DNA from 4 places in the Paenibacillus sp. cl130 genome. Region 1 is predicted to be linked to each of the others. Evidence: a T-box and tRNA genes for the amino acid it is inferred to sense, from the RefSeq annotation. Region 1 holds a T-box; the other regions hold tRNA genes.
What was found. The T-box of region 1 lies ahead of argS (arginine--tRNA ligase). A T-box ahead of a tRNA ligase gene usually reads a tRNA of that ligase, here a tRNA-Arg.
Positions count from the first base shown of each region.

Region 2: it has a tRNA-Arg gene. The T-box ahead of argS (arginine--tRNA ligase) is inferred to sense a tRNA for this amino acid. The anticodon was not compared.
Region 3: it has a tRNA-Arg gene. The T-box ahead of argS (arginine--tRNA ligase) is inferred to sense a tRNA for this amino acid. The anticodon was not compared.
Region 4: it has a tRNA-Arg gene. The T-box ahead of argS (arginine--tRNA ligase) is inferred to sense a tRNA for this amino acid. The anticodon was not compared.

Region 1 covers NZ_FOYG01000001.1:238,757-241,895, forward strand. The annotation lists gene argS (arginine--tRNA ligase) at 207-1,937, opposite strand; T-box leader at 1,996-2,254, opposite strand; gene BM358_RS01050 (four-helix bundle copper-binding protein) at 2,332-2,661, opposite strand; gene BM358_RS01055 (MogA/MoaB family molybdenum cofactor biosynthesis protein) at 2,924-3,139, shown strand, end outside.
Region 2 covers NZ_FOYG01000006.1:112,441-115,579, forward strand. The annotation lists gene BM358_RS17235 (PhzF family isomerase) at 1-5, opposite strand, end outside; gene BM358_RS17240 (IS4 family transposase) at 276-872, opposite strand; tRNA gene BM358_RS17250 (tRNA-Arg) at 1,375-1,448, opposite strand; gene BM358_RS17255 (magnetosome magnetite crystal formation protein family) at 1,623-1,916, shown strand; gene BM358_RS17260 (hypothetical protein) at 2,236-2,595, opposite strand; gene asnB (asparagine synthase (glutamine-hydrolyzing)) at 2,759-3,139, shown strand, end outside.
Region 3 covers NZ_FOYG01000006.1:48,113-51,251, forward strand. The annotation lists gene tig (trigger factor) at 1-316, opposite strand, end outside; gene BM358_RS16980 (hypothetical protein) at 460-1,368, opposite strand; tRNA gene BM358_RS16985 (tRNA-Arg) at 1,626-1,699, shown strand; gene BM358_RS16990 (hypothetical protein) at 2,011-2,643, shown strand; gene BM358_RS16995 (hypothetical protein) at 2,654-3,010, shown strand; gene BM358_RS17000 (exodeoxyribonuclease III) at 3,027-3,139, shown strand, end outside.
Region 4 covers NZ_FOYG01000009.1:202,723-205,861, forward strand. The annotation lists gene gap (type I glyceraldehyde-3-phosphate dehydrogenase) at 1-3, opposite strand, end outside; gene BM358_RS22170 (sugar-binding transcriptional regulator) at 98-1,135, opposite strand; tRNA gene BM358_RS22175 (tRNA-Arg) at 1,405-1,479, shown strand; gene clpP (ATP-dependent Clp endopeptidase proteolytic subunit ClpP) at 1,690-2,286, shown strand; gene BM358_RS22185 (PdaC/SigV domain-containing protein) at 2,413-3,139, opposite strand, start outside.

The sequences.
Region 1 (3,139 bases):
ATGTTTCAAATATGCACAAATTGGTTGCAAAACAGTGGAATACCTGCGTTTAGTGTACCCGTCTAACTCTTTTCTGCTCACAATCTTTATACATACCCAAAAGTGCCTGTAACCGATTTATTTTTTTACAGTATTCCTTTGGAAGATCCAGGTCTGGGTAGCAGTCATCCCGCCAGCAAAAACTCGCTCCCCTTTGTTCGCTTTGCTTACATCCGATTTGGCGCTTTCAGACCAAGAAGTTGCAGCGCGCATGCCAGAATATCGGCAGTTTGTTCCGCCAACCGAATACGCCACTGTCCACCATCGTCAATCCTTTCCTTGGCGTAAAAACGGTTAAACGCCTGAGCCGTATCCAATGCAAATCTCGCAATTACCGATGGCTCCAGTTGGCGAGCCGCACGTATCAGTTGTCCGTGATAGCGACCCAACTGCTTAAGCAGCGCCCAACCTGCGTCACCCAACATTCCATCCGATACGTCATTCAAATCACGAGAATGGCTATCTTGGACAAGGTCGTTGTCGCTAGGATTAGTATTAACATCAACATCGGCGCGAGCGTGAGCTTTCTCCAGAAGGCTGCGAATGCGCGCATGAGTATACTGCACATAAGGCCCGGTCTCGCCTTCAAAGGTCAGCGCCTCCTCCAACGAAAAATCCACTTCATTCAGCCGGTTGTTTTTTAAATCACCAAAAATAATCGCCCCGATACCAACGTCCTCAGCTACTGCCTGTTGTTCCTGCAAATCGGGGTTCTTCTGAGTAATGATGGCTTGAGCACGCGCTATAGCTTCATCCAGCACCTCCTCCAGTTTGACAACTTTTCCGCGTCTTGTGGACATTTTCTTACCCGCAAACCGCATTAATCCAAACGGCACATGCTCACATTGCTCCGCCCAAGCCTCCCCTGCATGCTTCAGCACCGCAAACACCTGCTGAAAATGCAACTTCTGTTCTCCACCAACGACGTACAGCAACCGATCAGCCTTCATCACTTCATGACGATAAATCGCTGTTGCCAGATCACGTGTCGGATAAATGGTAGTCCCATCCTTTTTTAGAATAAGACACGGAGGCAGTTCTTCATCTTCCAGACGAACCACGAGCGCGCCATCACTTTCCTCCAGCAATCCTTTTGCTCTTAATTGAGCAACAACTGCCTGCATCTTATCATTGTAAAAACTTTCTCCCAGCACATGGTCAAATGTAATGTTTAGACGCTGGTACATACGATCAAATTCACCCAGACTAACTTCAACAAAAAACTCCCATAGTTGTTGAGCCTCAGCATCCCCATGCTCCAAACGTCGGAACCACTCGCGGCCTTCATCCTCCAAAGTCGGATCATGCTCGGCCTCCTGATGAAAACGAACATATAGCTTCAGCGATTCACCAATCGGATCATGTTGTAGCTGCTCCTCATTTCCCCATCTTTTATAGGCCGCAATTTGCTTGCCAAACTGTGTTCCCCAATCCCCAAGATGATTCACACTAACTGGAACATATCCGGTTTCACCAAGAATACGATACAAGGCAGCACCGATAACAGTAGAGCGAAGATGACCGATACCAAACGGTTTGGCAATATTGGGCGAGGACATATCAATAACTACCCGCTGTCCGTGCCCGATATTGGGCCTGAGGAAATCGGCCTTGCTCAATTCAGCAAGCATAAGTGGAATATGAACAGATCGATCCAATGTTATATTTACATAGGCACCCGATGCTGAAGCAGTTAAACCTTCTTCATGATTCACTAGCTCCGCCAATTCCAGTGCAATGTGCTGTGGAGACTTTCGAAACTTTTTGGCCAGCACAAAACAGGGAAACGCCACATCTCCCCATTCGGGCTGCGGAGGCACCTCAAATAAAGATACAATTTCTTTCTCCTCCAAGCCCGTATGGGCCAATATCGCTTGAGCAGCAATCCTCATCAACATGATCTCTCTCCTCTTTTTATAGAATCTAACAAAAAAAGCCCCCGCCTCTTGAAATAATTCAAGAGACGAGAACTTTAATATCCCCGCGGTACCACTCTTCGTAAATCGGTTGTGTAGTTACAGCTAACTTACACAAATCGCGATTTCACTCCAATGACTAATAACGGTGTCTGCCGGGCTGATCTACTAGAAGTTCTGCTCGTTGGATCAACCGTCTCCCGGGTGCGCTTCACATCGGACCTCATACCGGCTTACACCTCTTCCGGCTCGCTGTAATGATACGGCTCCGCTGCTACTCTCCCGTTCCATGACGTTAATTCCAATCATTATACAAACCTATTCAGTAGAAAGCAACCTATTATTTCCTCTTCAGGCACTAGTTCCATATATGTAATTACACTGCCACCAATTGGCGGCACGCCTGAACGCAACGACGGCAGGCTTCTGCACAATGCTTGCAATGATCATGGGAATGCTTGCTGCATTCAGCAGCACATACCTCACAGGCCTTGGCGCACAGCTCACAGATTTGCTCGGCAAAATCCGTTCCACGCTGCAGCATTTGAGCAGCAAATCCGCATATTTCTGCACATTCCCTACTCACTCGAATACATTCACGCAGCATAGCTAAATCATATTCCTTCAAACTCGCTACGTAACATACATTGCAAGCGTTCATACATTCCAGGCAAGCATCCACGCATTGTTGGTATGAATGATTCATATTACATTACCTCCCAGTTGTTGACCCTGCTGTACTATTACCCGCTGACCCTTGAGATTAATCATTTGATGTGCGCGCTTTCAATAAAATAAAAACAAAGTAATCCCGACTTATGTAAGGAAGTGTACTATATTCCAGTGTGCAAGTGCAAGGATATTAATCACATGGATTTTTAGCCCCTGTTTCTGACTTGCATACACTCAGTCATTGCTCTATTGTAAAAAGTGTATGTCTAACCACCGATCAAGGAGTGAGCATTTCAATGAATATGTCTTCTGTAGAGGAGCATCGACAGGAATCCCCGCAACAGGTTAATTGCATGGTCGTGACTGTCTCGGACACCCGCACCGTGGAAACAGATACTGGGGGACGACTGCTCATGGATCTACTAGAAACCAATGGATATAAGGTTGTTCGATATGTCATCGTCAAAGATGACTACGAAGGTATTCAGCAGTTAGTATCCGAAGCAGCGGCA
Region 2 (3,139 bases), on a different contig from region 1:
TTCATAATTTCGCCTCTATAAATACTAGTTTGTCTGTCTGTTAAATCTGATATTAACATACTTTTTAGGCAGTTTCACTTAAATTACAAGATATAATATGGCACTTTAATGAAAACGAACTGATCCTTATTATAGAATCGCGCTCTTTTATGGAAGATTGTTATTAAACTAAAGCCGCAGTTAGCTGAAATGGTATTCTCAATCCTTATCTAAAAACGGAAAAAATATTTTATGATTATAGATACTTTTAGATTCTGCCACGCCTGTTGAGTAACTCAATTCATAAAACAAGAGGTGCACTGAAGAAGAACGTGCTGAATCTGAATCAGCCATTCAACAGGTAAGTTTTGAAGAAGAAATAGACGAGAAAATCGCGCAAAGGAAAGAACGGCATGTTGGGGCCATGAGGTCTGAGCAGCAACAAATAGCCAATTGAGTAGGACATAGACGATTAGAGCACAGAATAATTGCCCATAGACCGCATTTTCAGTCGTACCAAACAGCGTTGGAATATTCAAATGTTGCTTGATCCAACGAAAGAAGACTTCAATCTGCCATCGAGCCTTATAGATCTGTGCGATTTGTTCTGCGGTCACCTGCATTAAATCGGTAACCACCCGAATTTCCCGACCTTCAAAATCCCGAAACATCACCACACGATGACGTTGTCTGGAACGACACTGAGGGGTTCCCAACTGGCAAGTGATATCCCGAATGACGGATGAATCTGGCTTCGTAAGGCGACGTAGCGCATGAGGCTTTTCCAAATGGACGTTGTCGCGAAGCCGAATGACAAACGATTGTCCATGGGTTTTGAAGTGATCCAGACGCTCCAGTTCCCCATAAGCACGGTCCATCACCTTTGTCTTCATAACCTATTAACTTCACAACCCCTTGAACTTCTTCAGGAGTCAGCATGGATTGAAGGATAGATGTAATCGTGATAGAATTTTTCATGAGATCGTCTTCTTTCGGATTCGTTTGGATGGTACCAACGATTCTATAGAAAAGACGATCTTTTTTCTACCATTTTGTGGTTATTCAACAGGCGTGCTACTATATAAAGGTATTAGTTTACTGTATGTTTCGGAGCGGCTTGGTCACGCCTCATTAGATATCACTACCTCTACATATGCCCACCTTATGAAAGAGCTACGTGAACAGGATTCAAAACAAACAACAGACATTTTTGAACGTTTATATAGCGTGTAAAAATCGTGTGTATAATTTGAGTAAACAGGTGTATTAATCACACCTTTTTCTAACGTTTTCTATCGTAACCCCAATAAAAGAAAAAACGCCCCAAACCCTTATATATCAAGGATTTGAAGCATTTTTAATTTCGTTCAAACTTTACATATCTGAACGCTTCGACGTCCCAGGAGGGATTCGAACCCCCGACCGACGGCTTAGAAGGCCGTTGCTCTATCCAGCTGAGCTACTGGGACAAGATGGTGATCAATAAAACCTTATGTATTCAGCGCATTGATTATTATATCACAATTCGGCCAACTGTCAAAAGCATTTTTTTATGATACAGGGAAGCTGGCTGCAAAAGGAATCATTTGGACGCTAACGGGGTATTATGTACAAAGAACCATGCATAAAGGAGGGGTTAATCCGTGAGAGGTCTTTTGTCGTCACTTTGTTATTTCAGCATTTTCTTCGCACCTTTTCTAGTACCTGTCATTGTGTGGATTGCAGTACGGGACGAATATGTTCAGGGACATGCAAAAAAGGCTATTTTATCGCATATTTTCCCCATTATTGCGGCAATTCCGCTAGTGTATTTTATTATTACGGCGAATCATGCAGGTTCAGTGATCGGGTTTGTACTGCTATTCGTAGTGGTCTATCTCGGGGTTTTTGTTTATAACATCTACAAAGGGATTATGACGCTGCGTGAAGCGGCTTAGTTCAAAAAGAAGCCTCCTGCATACCGCAAATTTGGCGGGATACGGAGGCTTCTTTAGGGTCATTTTTGATGAGTTGCTGTTGCTATTTAGTTCAATGGCTGCTTATTTATTCCCAAAGCGTTTAGGACTTTTCCGTACTTCATGTCTTACGTTTTTCTCCAGCACTTCTTCCGCGAACTCATTGTTATGAATATAACTGCTGCCTTTGTTTTTCTTATACTTCGCTTTGCCGTCTATGATTTCCCCCTCCTTTCACGCTGATCCGGCGATGGCGCCGGAGCCCAAATCAACAAAAGCCGAGGCATAGCACACCATATCCTCATGCCCCGAACTCCTTGGCGAACTCTGTACTGAGCTGCCCATAGGAGAGCAATTCTTTTTTAAACTTCTCTCGCTCCTCACCAGCAGTAATGTGTGTAGAGTCGGTAAAAGCCTTGTCTGTCACTTCCTCAAATGCCGAATGCAGATTATTGTCGTACCAATCCAGCTCCAGATCGGCGTCATTGCGGATGATCCGTACCATGTCATAGTCATGCTGACCATCCGTCTGATCCCTGGCGGTGATATAGACCAGCAATTCCGGGTCATCTGCGGCACCGGGCCGCACCTCTACCTCAGCGCAGCGCACTCCGTCAAGTTCAGTGAAGCGGCGTATTTTGGCATCCTTGATGTAGTACATGGTCTCCCTCCTTCCTTGCGAGTAGACGGGTTTCCCCATCTGTAGTTTTCGGAACGGACAGACATTTTATGCTTCTTTTCGGCATATATACTGATGAACTGGGGATTTAGTTTTTGGTTCTTTCCAACACTGGATGAACACGACAAAGAGAGGATGAACAGACATGTGCGGAATTACAGGTTTCATACAGTGGAACGGAGACTTAATGCATCAATCTGAGCTGCTGCTGAATATGACACAAACGCTCTCCGATCGCGGACCGGATGCTGCGGGTACCTGGATATCCAACCCGTGTGCCTTCGGACACCGAAGACTGAGCGTAATGGACCCGGAAAATGGCGCTCAGCCCATGATCCGGCAGCTGGAGGATATCACTTATACGATTGTATATAACGGGGAAATATATAACGCGCCTGAGCTGAAAAAAGAGCTGCAACAGCGCGGGCATTTTTTCCGTACACAATGCGACACGGAGGTGCTGCTCGAATCCTATATCGAATGGGGCCCTGAATGTGTGGATCGGTTAAACGGCATTTTTGCGTTT
Region 3 (3,139 bases), on a different contig from region 1:
ACTTGAAAGATTCGCCTTTAGCAAATTGATCAATTTCAACGTCAGGGCTGTCAACCGGGAAGATGTCCGTTTGCTCTACAGCTTGGCTGTAAGCTTCTGGCAACAGGATGTCAATTGCATCCTGGTACAGACTTTCAATACCATAGCGTTTTTCAAAGATAGGACGTGGTACTTTACCTTTACGGAATCCTGGTACACTTACTTGTTTTGCCACTTTATTAAAAGCTTTGTCGAGTGCAGCGGCTACACGATCCGCGTCAACCTCAACTTCAAGAACCCCAAGGTTCTTCTCTATTTTCTCCCAAGTTGCTTTCATTTTATGCTTTCCCCTCCAACAAAATCTTCACTTAGTTTTCATTACAATCAACGCACACAAAATAACCACTATAGTATATCTAACATTACTGTCTTTTTCAAGAGCAGCCCTTTGAATGCTTCACAGGTAAACGTTTCCGGTCATTAAGGAGTGTTCATTCCCGCCGCTACGAATAGTCGCATCGAGCGATACGCCTGCTCAAAACGGAAACGCAACGCATCTGTAATGCCATATATAGCACGGGTTTCTTCCTCATTATTATTTCCGTTCAAACTTTCCGAAACTGTCTGGTGGAGTGCTGCAGCCCAAATATCCGGCATTCCGTCCTCTTCCACCAACATTGATCTATAATCTTTCGTACCGTATACTGCCATCACAAACTGTGACCACAGCTCCTGTGCAAAATAGAATAGTGTAGGCTCGTGCACCTCAGTCTGATCGGCCACCCGTTCCAAAATACGCATAATCGACTCTGGAAAATCACCTGGCTGTAACGGAACCGTTTCAATGTCGATTTCCGCTTGTTCATCACCCCGTCTGATTTCTATCGTCCCTTCCGTTCCGCGTCGTCGCATTGTCTGTAGAACACGGAATTGAAGTAAAGGATGGATTTCCCGTTCCGTAATCCAGCGAAGCAAGGCATCGTCGATTTCTGGGAGTTCCAGATAGGACAACTGCTCCAATGCTAAAATCGTCTGTTCGGATAAGGGTTCATCCATAGCCATCCGCAATAGCTTGTTGCCGTAGCCTGCATCCTGCTCCTGCTTAAAGCGTGCATGACGGCGAGCTAACTCTACTTCACTGACTTCTTCTTCCACAGCGTCCGTTACCGCCCCACTGTCAGCGTACTGTGGAAATGCAGCTTCCAGCCATTGTAATAGAGCGTTCCATTCATCGTACTGCTTCTGCTCCTGTCCCTGACACTGCATTAAAAAACGCAGCATCGCCATCGCCTCTCCGTAACGTTCGTTTTCAAGCATCACAGTAAGTTGAATTTGATAATAGTCCAGTGTCTTCGGAAACAATACAATATTATTTTCTTTTGTCGTCACCTTGGAGTCCTTTATTCAAGGCACCCCCTCTCCTTCGCAAGCTCAAGTATTTGTAGATTATATGAGAAACAGTAGCCGAAGTCCAACCACTCGTCTTACACATATTCACCTGTATTCTAACATACCCTTTTATAAGGCAAAAAAAACTACGTCTACTCAGAATTTATGCTGTATAAAGCTTAAATAAGCGATATATGCAAAATAAGACTTGAATTTCTTTTATCCATATGATATATTAATATTCGCTTGAATTTTATGTCCCAGTAGCTCAGCTGGATAGAGCAACGGCCTTCTAAGCCGTCGGTCGGGGGTTCGAATCCCTCCTGGGACGTCATAACAAGAAGCTTCCATAATGGAGGCTTTTTTTGTTCTCATGAGATAAACCACGGGGGAACGTCGGGCCATCGGCATCGTTAGCCTATACTTCGCAGTCGACCATAGGAGAGTTCTCTCCTGATATATTACACCAAAAAAAGCTTCCGCAAGGGAGCTTTTTTTCATTATAAATAATGTAGAAAGAGTAGTCTGCCCAACGCTACTTTAGGCGCTGGTTTCAAGTCTCTACTCTTTCAAAAAAACGCAGAAATTGCTATCATCTATCATGTTGCACCATTTTTAAGTAAAGGAGGTAGACTGACTCCCTTGATTACGAATAACCTCCAAAAGTCGCGGGAAATTCATCGTTTTCTTGCCACTTTGCTTTCTATATTAGGTACTGGATTGGGTATGTTTTATCTCGCCATTCCTTCCTATATGATTGGAGGAGCGGCTCTTATCATCACACAGGGAATTCTGATCTATTTTACAATGTTTTCACTCGGATACCTGCTTATTATCTCGGGACCGTTGGCCATTTTTTTTCACATTTTAGGCATTGTTTTTACAGTACGATCTTTTCAAATTCCACACCATGCGGAGAGAGCACCGACAGGTGTATCCTTGCCATCCAAATGGCGCACTTTACTCAGTCTCGCTTTGGGAGCTACACTTCTACTTCTTGCAGTCACAATGAAATACGTAGATATTATCGAGCCTTTTACACAAACAGGTGAAAATAAACGCAACGTAGCCGCAGAATCAGAGCAATATCTGGAGCAGAAATATGGAGAGGACTTTCAAATTCAAAATATTAGCTATCATAGTATTCCCTCTACTGAATATACCATGGAGGTGATCTCTAATCGTCATCCTTCCGTCCTCTTTAACATGACTAAGCGTCCTTATGAGGATGTCCCATTTAGAGAAAATTATCTTAACGCCCTTTGGGAGAGGTAACACGGATAAAATGATCAAAGAATACGACGATTTTAAACTGAATCCCAAAGCGGTCGGCGATCAGTATATTCGTATAATTGTATTCGAGGATCTAACTGACTCAGGATTGCCATTGGAAAAAGAACGAGTATTACAAACCGCGAAAGTTCTCAAGACAGTGTTGGCCGGAAATAAAGCCTCATTAGATATCGAATACTTCCCTTCGACTATGAATACCAAACAAAACCTTAAGGCAATAGAAATAAACGATTATATGTTTGGTCAGGACCATTTTGATGAAAAGACCTATGAAGTCCAGATAGAAGACATTTATAAACTTATGTCAACAAAGGATATACAAATCACATCGCTTGACCGCGTGAATTAGCAAGGAGATTAATCAAATGAAATTAATATCTTGGAATGTAAATGGCTTAAGAGCCTGTGTGACCAAAGGGTTTTATACTTATCTAAAAGAAACAAATGCCGATATTTTTTGCGTACAGGAAACGAAGCT
Region 4 (3,139 bases), on a different contig from region 1:
CATGAGTGAGTTCCTCCCAAAGTTCGTTTAGTTTAGTTTTATATATTCAAGACAGACCCGAAAGCCCGTCAAGACAACATTATTCATAAATCCTATATTAATCATTTAAATAACGACTTACAATCTCAACAGCAGCGCCTTCGTCGGTGACTAGAATGTCCTCTTGCCCGAAACGCAGTACCGCATGAATAGCGGCCGCCTTGTTTTTGCCTCCAGCTACACCTAGAACCGTATCGGTACGCCTAATGTCCTCCAATCGGAGTCCAAGCGTCAGCATTCTGTGAACAACGACGCCATCTTCGTTAAAGTAATAACCAAACGATTCGGCTACCGCTCCTTCACTGCTGATCTGGGCAAAGGTTTCGGGATCAAGTTTACGTCTATGTGCCATCGCTATGGCGTTGCCTATCCCGTGAATGATGATACGACTCTCGCGAATCAGGTTCAATATATCCTGAATGTTCGTATCTTCAAGCAAGGAGTTGTAAGCATGATTGCTGAGCAAATCCGGTACATGGAGCAGACGGTATTGAGCGCCTACCTTGCGAGCCATTGTGGAAGCAATTGTGTTGGCCTGCATTTCCATGCTTTCTCCCAAACCCCCGCGTGCCGGTACAAACCACCCACCCTTAAGTGGGCCATTAGAAGGTAGTGCCAGTTGTTCCGCCACGTCGGCAATTGTCGTGCCACCTGTTACAGCGACCACATCCTCGTCGTCCATAACACTCAGCAACGCTTTTGCTCCAGCGCGCCCCAGCTCCTGCTTTGTTAACGGAGAAGCATCCGAATCCCCTGGAACGACAACCACCTTCCTCAAACCATAGGCTTGACGAATCTGGTCCTCCAATTGGGACAGGCCGAACAAGTTGTTCGCAATCGGCTCCAGCTGTTCCAGCAGATCCAGTCCTGCTTTGCTCACCTTCATGCCTACACTCTCAATCTCAATTAGCCCCTGAGCTTTAAGAAGATCGGTTTCGGCGCGCAACACGCGCTCAGTCATGTTCAGTGAAGCTGCCAGTGTTCTGCGTCCAACAACATCGGACAGCATAATCTGATGCAGGATCGTGTACCTTTTTTTCAAAACATCCATGAGGTCGGGCAGAAGCTGCTTCTGTATTTCTAATATCTTTCGCATGCTTTCCACTCCCGCACACTTCTAAGTTCTGTCTCTAATGCTCTATCTCTAACTGGTCTCAAAACGTCCCGGGATAACTTTTTAAGTCCCACGTATATCTTAACCAATATTTGCTCCATATGCAAGTCTATCTGAACCTATATTTCTCAACCATTTATCTGAATATGCGCATTTAATAAAAGCTTGCAATTCACTGCTGTATATCATATAATCATCTTTGTTTCCAATTAGCTGTTTAATTAGTTAGTTGTTTGCATTGAATCAACTATGCGCCCGTGGTCCAACGGATATGACGTAGGCCTCCGGAGCCTGAGATCGAGGTTCGATTCCTCGCGGGCGCGCCATTTTAAATGAACGCTTAGATGCTTCTATATAATGTTTTAACCAATAAGAGCGCTGAGGGCTCTTTTTTTTAATCATTAGTTTGACTTTCTTTGACTTTTTGTTTGAAATTGTTTATCATGTGGTTAATACGGTAACAGTTTATAAATAAGGGACGTGTAATCGGCATGTCCACCAAATCCACTAACGATATTTAAGGGAGGTTTTTTGACGTGAGCTATGTTCCTATGGTAGTAGAACAAAGTAACCGCGGCGAACGCGCCTATGACATTTATTCCAGACTGTTAAAGGATCGCATTATTTTGTTAGGCTCGGACGTCAATGACGTTGTAGCCAACTCTATAATTGCGCAAATGCTGTTTTTGGCTGCCGAAGATCCTGAAAAAGATATTCACTTGTATATTAACAGCCCTGGCGGTTCCATTACAGCTGGCATGGCCATTTTCGATACGATGCAATACATTAAACCTGACGTATCTACGATTTGCGTAGGTATGGCGGCTTCCATGGGCGCGTTTTTGCTGAATGCAGGCGCCAAAGGTAAACGTTTCGCTTTGCCAAACAGTGAAATTATGATTCACCAACCCCTGGGTGGTGCACAAGGCCAGGCAACGGATATCGAAATCCGCGCACGCCGCATTCTGAAAATGCGTGATAAACTGAACCGCATTCTCGCAGATCGCACAGGCCAACCACTGGAGCGCATTGAAAAAGATACAGACCGTGACTACTTCATGTCTGCTGATGATGCCAAGGAATACGGTATTATTGATAAAGTGCTAACTAGCTCCTCTCCAGAAGGTGTATAAGAGAAGAAATTTACCTCTTTCGATAACTGGTAAATGAAAAAGCTGCTCCGGACTTTCTTATCCGGTAGGCAGCTTTTTTGCTTTATTGTTTTTTAGGTTATAGACAATTGGACTTATTTATTTCTACTATTCATTCTGTCCCGCAAAAGGCTTTCCGCCTTGAGGCAGAAATTGACCGAACGAGTAGGTAAACTCCGGAATTCCATACGCGTATGGCGCATAATCATACAAATCAAACACGATTGTTACTCCACTGTTCGTCACATAAAAATTCTGATCTGCCGCCAGCTCTTTAAATTTGCCGAATCCTTCGCCAGCCTGAAGTGCATCGATTTTTTTCTTCAAATCAGCATTGAGGAACTTTTTGTAGTTCGGATTTGCCTTCAATACGTCAGACAATTGCAGCAGTTTACCATCAGCGAGCGAGAACGTATATCCTTTACGTGCCGTCATGCCATGCGCGCCACCCGTATACGAGTAGTCCTGCATAATCACACTCAGAATACCATCTTTGTTATAGGCAATCACAAAATCATTTCCGAACTCATACGGTCTTTCTGTTGTAGCCTCTCCCTCAGCCATCATCTTTTTGCCTGCTGCCAATATACCTTCTGCATGCTTTTTAAGCACATTGTTAATGGCCTGTTGAGCCTCAGAATTCAGCTGGCTACCGCTGATTTGCGGGTACTTAATTTTGTAGGACACCTTCGCACTACTCGAAGCTGGAAGTGTTTGAGACGCAATTGTAATCGGATTTAGCTGGCTTTTACTCAGCGTTACTGTTTTCTGAGCTGCATTCCATTGAGCATCTATGCCCAGATAGTCTTTCAGCAAACTCATAGGAATATATAGC